2 regions of the Yersinia massiliensis genome follow, and region 2 is predicted to be linked to the other one. Evidence: riboswitches for the same ligand, from Rfam matches in the RefSeq annotation. Region 2 holds a riboswitch; the other holds the start of a gene.

Region 1 (4,411 bases), 1.7 Mb from region 2:
ACTGTCCTCCACCTTTCGTAAACAACGTCACTGGCACACGGCGACCCTCATTTTCGCGGATCAGGCCATCGACGATTTTATGCATGTAACACAATGAGAATTCAAGATAATCACGCCCCGTCAATACCCCACCCCAAGTATCAAAGATCATCACAGACTGCGCACCGGCTTTGATTTGGGCATTGAGATACAAAATGACGCTATCAGCCACTTTATCTAGCAACAGATGCAATGTTTGCGGTTCCGCGTACATCATTTTTTTCAATTTGGTGAAGGCTTTACTACTGCCCCCCTCAACCATATAGGTTGCCAGTGTCCATGGGCTACCGGAGAAACCAATCAGTGGCACTTGCCCTGCCAACTCACGGCGAATCGTTCGCACCGCATTCATGACATAGCCCAATTCTTGTTCCGGATCGGGGATCGGCAACTTTTCAACATCAGCACGGCAGGTAATAGGGGATTGGAAGCGAGGGCCTTCGCCAGCTTCAAAATAGAGCCCTAGCCCCATGGCGTCAGGGATGGTCAGAATGTCTGAAAACAGAATCGCTGCATCCAGAGGATAACGACGCAATGGCTGCATTGTCACTTCACAGGCTAACTCGGCATTTTTGCACAGCGACATAAAATCCCCCGCCACAGCACGGGTAGCTTTATATTCTGGCAAATAGCGGCCTGCTTGGCGCATCATCCATACTGGCGTCACATCTACCGGCTGGCGCAGTAAAGCCCGCAGATAGCGATCGTTTTTCAATTCATTCATGGTGGTGCTCCCTTAGTCATCTAGCGGCCATCAATCATTTAGCAGCGATTTTTTATTGAGCGACAGTCTCTTATTTAGCGACAGCCTTTTATTGAGCGGCATTGTAGCATGCCGGATTCAGCTTTCCTGCTCGCGGCGGCACAAGGCGACCGTATCCTCAATCAACCTGCGAGCCACGGTGCCTGGCGGTGGCAGTAGCGGTAATTGATCGTAACGATACCAACCCGCATTCAGCAGTTCTTTCGGATCATGCCGCAATTCACCGCTGTCGTACTCCGCCATAAACGCCATCATGAGCGAGTGTGGGAACGGCCAAGGCTGTGAGGTCACATAGCGCAGATTCTTTATGTGGATATTGCTTTCTTCTAACACTTCGCGCGACACCGCTTGCTCGAGTGTCTCACCGACTTCCACAAAACCCGCTAACACGGTATTGATACCGCCACGATGCCGTACATGCTGTGCCAATAAGATTTCATCACCGCGACGGATGGCAACAATCACACAAGGGGCGATTTGCGGGTAATAACGTTCTCGGCAGTGATTACACAAGCAAGCCCATTCGGTGCGGCTGGCATGCATTTGATGGCCGCAATAACCGCAATAGCGGTGAGAGCGATAAAACTCTGCCAACTGCACACCTCGGCCAGCCAATTGGAACAATCCGCGATCGATATCCAGCAATTGGCGTACTGACCCCATCTCAGTGGGCATATTCTGGCGGATCAGCCAAACAGCCTCCCCTTGCCATTCACCAATCTGTCTAGCGGTTGCTCCCTGTAGCAACCAATTGGCTGCATTCCCTTTAGGCAGTTCACCTTTCGGTAACCATAATCTGTTTTCATGGCTGACAATCCACCAGCCACTTTCTTTACCTGTAAGTTGTAGTTCCATATCGTTGTTGCACAACCTCGACTTCACTGGCAATCTAGAAACTGGCTTGTTACTTTTTTGTAACTCATTATTACATCACGGAGTCGTTCATGCTAAATCGACTGGAAAGCCTGACTCAACGCGTTGGCGGCAGTAACGAATTAATAGATCAATGGCTTCATGCGCGTAAAGAACTCTTAGTTTCATATTGCACAGTGATCGGTATTAAGCCACAAAAAGAAAAGCATACCCCGCTAAATGAAAAAGCGCTGGAGAACTTTTGCCATAATTTGGTGGATTATCTTTCTTCGGGTCATTTTCACATCTACGACAGAATTATCAAGCAAGTAGAAGGCGAGTCTAGCCCGAGAATGGCGCTGACCACCAAAGTCTATCCCGCATTAAAAAACAACACTCAAACGATCATGTCTTTCCATGATCGCTACTCAAACATTGAGATCGATGATGATAGCTGCACCGAGTTTCAGCAGGCATTATCCGATATCGGTGAAGCCCTCGACGCTCGCTTCCAGCTAGAAGATCAACTGATTAAATGGGCTGCAGAGTCTTGGCAAGCGGCTCAACCGGAAAATAAAGAGAGCCGAGCGAATTAACCGAATAGATTTGGATCGACTATTGTAGTTTTAAAATAACCTCATATACTCAAAGCTCTTGTCGGAGTGCCTAGCGTAGGTTTTTAAAAGCAGACGCAGGCTGAGACCGTTAATTCGGGATCCGCGGAACCTGATCGGGTTAGTACCCGCGAAGGGAACAAGAGTAATTTATCGCTACAGACCCGGCATTCTCCCTTCACAGGTGGCTACCGGTTACTGGCCAACATCGTTACTCCCGCCAAGCTCCAGACAAGCAATTTTCCCTCTACACCACACTGGTAGGAATTTGCTATGTCTAAAAATACAATGTCATCCACCGTTAAAAACCCGTCACGTCCGCGTAAAGTACAGCGTGAAGAAGCTCAGCAATTTATTGATACTTTGCAAGGAGTGACCTTCCCCAACTCTCAACGAATCTATTTACAAGGCTCGCGACCTGATATTCAGGTTCCCATGCGCGAGATCCAGCTTAGCCCAACGTTGATCGGCGGCGGCAAAGATGATCCTCGCTACGAAGACAATGAAGCTATCCCGGTTTACGACACCTCTGGCCCCTATGGCGACCCGCTCGCTAAGCTCGATGTCCACGCCGGCCTGCCCAAATTGCGTGCTAGCTGGATAGCGGATCGTCAAGATACCGAAGCACTGAGCACGGTCAGTTCAGGCTTTACTCAACAGCGCTTGGCTGATGAAGGTCTAGATCATTTGCGCTTTGAGCACCTACCACGTCCGCAAAAAGCCATCGATGGCAAATGCGTTACCCAACTTCATTACGCTCGGGCGGGTATTGCCACACCAGAAATGGAGTTTATCGCTATTCGCGAAAATATGGGGCGTGAAAGGATTCGCGGGGAAGTCCTGCGCCACCAGCATCCTGGGCAAAATTTTGGGGCCAACTTGCCGGATAACATCACAGCAGAATTCGTGCGCCAAGAAGTTGCCGCAGGCCGCGCCATCATCCCCGCCAATATTAATCACCCAGAAGCCGAACCCATGATTATTGGTCGAAACTTCTTGGTCAAAGTGAACGCCAATATCGGTAACTCGGCCGTGACCTCCTCCATCGAAGAAGAGGTGGAGAAATTGGTTTGGTCAACGCGCTGGGGGGCCGATACCGTGATGGATTTGTCTACGGGCCGCTATATTCATGAAACCCGTGAATGGATTCTACGTAATAGCCCAGTCCCCATCGGCACCGTGCCTATCTATCAGGCATTAGAAAAAGTGAATGGTGTTGCCGAGAATTTAACGTGGGAAATGTTCCGCGATACTTTGCTAGAGCAGGCGGAACAAGGGGTGGACTATTTTACCATCCACGCCGGTGTGTTACTGCGTTATGTGCCGATGACCGCAAAACGTTTGACCGGCATCGTTTCTCGCGGTGGTTCCATTATGGCGAAATGGTGCCTTTCCCATCATCAGGAAAACTTCCTGTATCAGCATTTCCGTGAAATCTGCCAAATTTGCGCAGCCTACGACGTTTCATTATCACTGGGTGATGGCTTACGTCCAGGTTCTATTCAAGATGCCAATGACGAAGCCCAGTTCGCCGAATTGCATACCTTGGGTGAATTGACCAAGATCGCGTGGGAATACGATGTTCAGGTGATGATCGAAGGGCCGGGTCATGTTCCCATGCAAATGATCCGTCGCAATATGACTGAAGAGCTTGAGCACTGTCACGAAGCGCCTTTTTATACCTTAGGCCCGCTCACGACGGATATCGCACCGGGTTACGATCACTTCACCTCAGGTATTGGTGCGGCCATGATCGGTTGGTTTGGTTGTGCCATGTTGTGTTATGTCACACCGAAAGAGCATCTTGGTCTGCCGAATAAAGACGATGTAAAACAGGGACTCATCACTTACAAAATAGCCGCTCATGCCGCCGATCTGGCCAAAGGGCATCCTGGCGCGCAGATCCGCGATAACGCCATGTCCAAAGCCCGTTTTGAATTCCGCTGGGAAGATCAATTTAATCTGGCTCTCGATCCTGAAACTGCACGCGCTTATCACGATGAAACCTTGCCGCAAGAGTCCGGTAAAGTGGCCCATTTCTGCTCAATGTGCGGCCCAAAATTCTGCTCAATGAAAATCTCGCAAGAAGTACGCGACTATGCTGCTACGCAAGAACAAGCGGCTAGGCAAGAACAGGCCGCTA
Region 2 (4,411 bases):
ATTACGCGACGATCAGTTGCCTTGGTCACAAGACCGTAAGCGCAATAGTTACCAGTTACGTTTGTCTCAGAATATGGGGGACTTCGGGTCGCTATATGTCTCTGGGATGCGGGATAACTATTGGGACAACGGTAAGGTCAATAACAACCTTACTGCGGGCTATAGCAACAGCTATCACGGGGTGACTTACGGCATGAATTACAGTATTGACCGCATTAAAGGGGACAATAGCTGGCCGGAAAACAGGCAGTTATCCATGAACGTTCAAGTTCCATTAAGTTTGTTGAGTGGCTCATCACTGGCTAACCGTAGCTTCGCCAGTTATCAGATGACAAATAACAACCAAGGTAGTGTTCAGAATCAGGCGGGTATTAACGGAACATCGATGGATGACCGTCTTTCTTACAATGTGACACAAGGCTGGTCTAACGACGGCAGCAGTGACATGGGGTCTGTGAATACCGGTTACCGTGGCAGCAAGGGCATGGCGAATATGGGATATAGCTATGGTAGTGGCTATCGCGCGGTGAATATGAATGCTAGCGGCGGGGTGGTGGCACATGCCGACGGGGTCACATTGAGCCAACCTTTGGGCGATACCGTTGCATTAGTCAGTGCGCCAGGCGCCAGAGGAAGTAAGGTGATGAGCGGCAATAATCAGGTGGACAGTCGTGGTTATGCGGTTGTGCCTTATCTCTCAAACTATCAGCGTAATAATATTAGCCTGGATCCGGCAACCCTACCTGAGGGGGTTGACATAACGCAGTCAAGCCAAAATCTCTACCCAACTAAAGGTGCAGTGGTTAAGGCTAACTTTGCAACACGTGTCGGTTATCAAGTATTGGTTACTTTGAGTAAAAGCGGCGGATTAATACCTTTTGGTGCCGTGGTTTCCGTTGAAGGGAGCGCGGGTGAAGAGCCGAATACCAGCATTGTTGGAGATGCTGGGCAGGTCTATCTCAGCGGGCTACCAGAAAGTGGTCGTCTAAAAGTGAAGTGGGGAGGGGATACTAGCCAGCAATGCAATGTATCGTTCAGTTTGGCGAACACCCCTGCCCCATCAGCGGCTAATCCGATACGTCATTTGCCATTACGTTGTGAGGTTTAACATGTTGAGCACCGAGAATTCACCCAATAGAGGGGTAAACACAGTGACAGATAAAATAAGTACCACGGGTTTTACGCGGTTACGAATAGGGCTTTGTCTGCTGTCATTGGGCGTTATTATGCCATTACAGGCAACTATCATTGAAATTGGTAGTGGTAGCCAACAATGGGCAGGTCCAGCCTTTAATCAGAGTATTTCCGCCAGTTTTGATGGCTACTATATTATGCTCAATCCAAATTACGGTCTTGTTGCCATCACGGGCGCGGGAATTCCTGAAACCACGGGTTGCGTTAATAACACCGCCCTAAGTGATGTTGGTGGAGTACAAGGGTATAAGATTGCTCAAGGAATTTTTTTGGTACCGCAGGCATCTTTCACTATGACTTATAAGTTAAATAGTGGCTCATCAGAAACCATGAGTGGAACTTTTGGCAATTCGGGCGTTCAGGGGATAATCTCAGGATCTGGAAATGCAGCGGCAACGCCGCCAAATTCTGCCTGGTGTTTATCACCTCGGGGAGTCCCGGCATCACCTTTTTTCGAGGAATATAGCGTCCGCAATGGAACAATAACGGGCCATTGGGTCATTATCACCGATGGGACCCAGCAAGATGGAATATACCCCATTCCTGAGATGTATTTTAGTAGCAGTGCATTATCGAGTGCTACGAAGGATAGTATTCTTACTGGCCATCAGGTTAAAGTTTCCACACGGCAATGCTCGATCAGTATTAATAAGTCGATCAACTTTGGCGAAGTAGAACATAATTCGACTTTTGGGGCTGAACTAGAACTAGTGAAGGATAATCTGGAGGTGGGATGCACCCAAAATAGCGCGAATCCTGCTGCTAATATTAATATAAAATTTCAGGCTAATTCAGGGCTTTATGGCAGTGAAGCAACCCGTTTATCTCTCAATGAGGGAGGAGGGTATATCACAGGTGAAATAACGGGAGTGACAGGCGCTGGAACATGTAATCTCACGCAAGGTCTGAAGTTTAATGGCGAACCATTAAAATTAGGTTCAATCAATGCGGGTGAATCTAGCGAAACTTTCTCAAATGAACTCATTTGGCGACTATGTTCCGGTGGCGACACATTACCTGTTGGTAACGTTACCGCCTCTGCAACTGCCGATATTATCTTTAACTGATCGTCGAATAACTCTAGTGAACATATATTATTATATTTAATCTACAGTATTAAAAATATTCTAATTTATAGATAAACAAACAAGTCACTGGAGTGATGGCGTGTTAGGAACAGAATTCCAGTTGGATTTTACACACTGATGAATGTTGATTTAATCAATTAAAACAAAAGATTAACTCTTAATTAAGTTTGGTTAAGACTATGTTTCTTTCTTTTGAAAACAATTGATATTAAATTCATATCAGGTTTTAGATATCGGAAAGTTGAGGCGCTAACAATGAGCGAAATTATTATGGATAGGAAGGTGAGACGATGTTTTTTATGTAAAGTTATTAATTCGGCCACCAGAGGTAAACTGATTTTAGGCATTGTACTTATTTTTATTGGTGCAATGGGAATGCTATTTGCCATTACTCAATAGTTTCTTCAAAAGCCCTGAGCTAAATCGCCAAGGGTTTAACTTATACCTCAGCGTTATTTAAGATGACTTAAAAGAGAGGTGCCCATGAGCGGTAATCGTTATTCCGAAGAGTCCTAAATTGAAGCGGGTGACTGTCGAGAGAGGCATGCTAAAAAAGCCGCGGCTTTTTGGCATCTGTTCTGCCCCGCTTAATTAATCACTTGGGATACAAACTGGGGCACATTGTGGGACTCGTACAGACTTTAGAGCTTGTTTGTTGGACTTCCCGCTGGCATTATCCTGAGCAGGGATTAACGGAACGTTAATCGCAACTATTTGATTTTATTTGACTCGGGGTGCCTGCCGCAAAAGTGGCTTGGCTGAGAAATACCCGTATAACCTGATCTGGATAATGCCAGCGTAGGGAAGTCACGGTACCAAAAGGTTCCGCCTTCTTGACCGCCGGTTAGGAGGAATATGAACGTCCAACCTGCCGCTTTTGTTTCACTTATCGCTATTAACCCGTCGTCGATCAGCTTGAGTATGGAGACATATTCATGACGCGCATTAATGCACTGACCATTGCTGGAACAGACCCCAGTGGCGGCGCGGGTATTCAAGCTGACCTAAAAACCTTCTCGGCATTGCAAGCGTATGGCACCAGTGTTATCACCGCGTTGGTGGCGCAAAATACCACTGGTGTGCAATCGGTCTATCCTATCGAACCGGCATTTGTCGCGGCTCAGTTGGATTCTGTACTGAACGATGTCCGCATTGATAGCGCCAAAATCGGCATGTTAGCCAATGCTGAAATCGTCGACATCGTTGCTGCGCAGTTACGCCGATATCCAATTGCGTTTGTCGTATTAGATACCGTCATGGTGGCGAAGAGTGGTGATCCGTTACTGGCCTCCGACGCGGTGGCCGCACTGCGCGAGCAATTGCTGCCACAGGTTGACTTGATTACGCCTAACTTGCCAGAAGCCGCGGCGTTACTGAACTGCCAGCCAGCAAGCGATGAACAACAGATGCGTGAACAAGGGCGGGCATTATTAGCGTTGGGCTGCCAAAGCGTATTAATGAAAGGGGGGCATCTATGTGGCGAAGATAGCCCAGATTGGCTATTTACCGCACAAGGTGAACAGCGTTTTGTCAGCCGTAGAATCAACACTCGGCACACTCACGGCACAGGTTGCACCTTATCAGCCGCGCTCGCCGCATTACGGCCACGGTATGGGAATTGGGCTGAAACTGTCGAAGCAGCCAAAAGTTATCTGCAAGGGGCATTGGAGCAGGCTGATTCTCTAGAGGTGGGGAGTGGGGTGGGGCCGGTTCACCATTTTCATGAGTGGTGGTGATCCCCTTCGTCCTTGAAGCCGCAGGGTTGTTAGCTGCACTCACGCGCCCGAATCACTGACTTGAGTCAGCTCATCGGGACTTATTCGCTGGCTGCCTACCTGCGGCTCCAATGACTTTGGGGATAATTTTGTTTTGAAGCCGCAGGGTTGTTAGCTGCACTCACGCGCCCGAATCACTGACTTGAGTCAGCTCATCGGGACTTATTCGCTGGCTGCCTACCTGCGGCTCCAATGACTTTGGGGATAATTTTGTTTTGAAGCCGTAGGGTTGTTAGCTGCACTCACGCGCCCGAATCACTGACTTGAGTCAGCTCATCGGGACTTATTCGCTGGCTGCCTATCCGGTGGCAGCCAATGGATCACGCTAATAAATAGCGCTGCATCATCGCAAAC

The links. Region 2 has a riboswitch for thiamine pyrophosphate ahead of thiD (bifunctional hydroxymethylpyrimidine kinase/phosphomethylpyrimidine kinase). Riboswitches for the same ligand answer to the same signal wherever they lie in the genome.
Region 1: linked by a shared signal. The riboswitch ahead of thiC (phosphomethylpyrimidine synthase ThiC) and the one ahead of thiD (bifunctional hydroxymethylpyrimidine kinase/phosphomethylpyrimidine kinase) in region 2 are both predicted to bind thiamine pyrophosphate.

What each region holds. Positions count from the first base shown of each region.
Region 1 covers NZ_CP028487.1:4,581,081-4,585,491, forward strand. Annotated here, with positions in the region: gene hemE (uroporphyrinogen decarboxylase) at 1-763, opposite strand, end outside; gene nudC (NAD(+) diphosphatase) at 881-1,657, opposite strand; gene DA391_RS21340 (Rsd/AlgQ family anti-sigma factor) at 1,747-2,250, shown strand; TPP riboswitch at 2,303-2,424, shown strand; gene thiC (phosphomethylpyrimidine synthase ThiC) at 2,542-4,411, shown strand, end outside.
Region 2 covers NZ_CP028487.1:1,274,406-1,278,816, forward strand. Annotated here, with positions in the region: gene DA391_RS05865 (fimbria/pilus outer membrane usher protein) at 1-1,108, shown strand, start outside; gene DA391_RS05870 (adhesin) at 1,152-2,261, shown strand; TPP riboswitch at 3,003-3,104, shown strand; gene thiD (bifunctional hydroxymethylpyrimidine kinase/phosphomethylpyrimidine kinase) at 3,218-4,018, shown strand; gene DA391_RS05880 (hypothetical protein) at 4,378-4,411, opposite strand, start outside.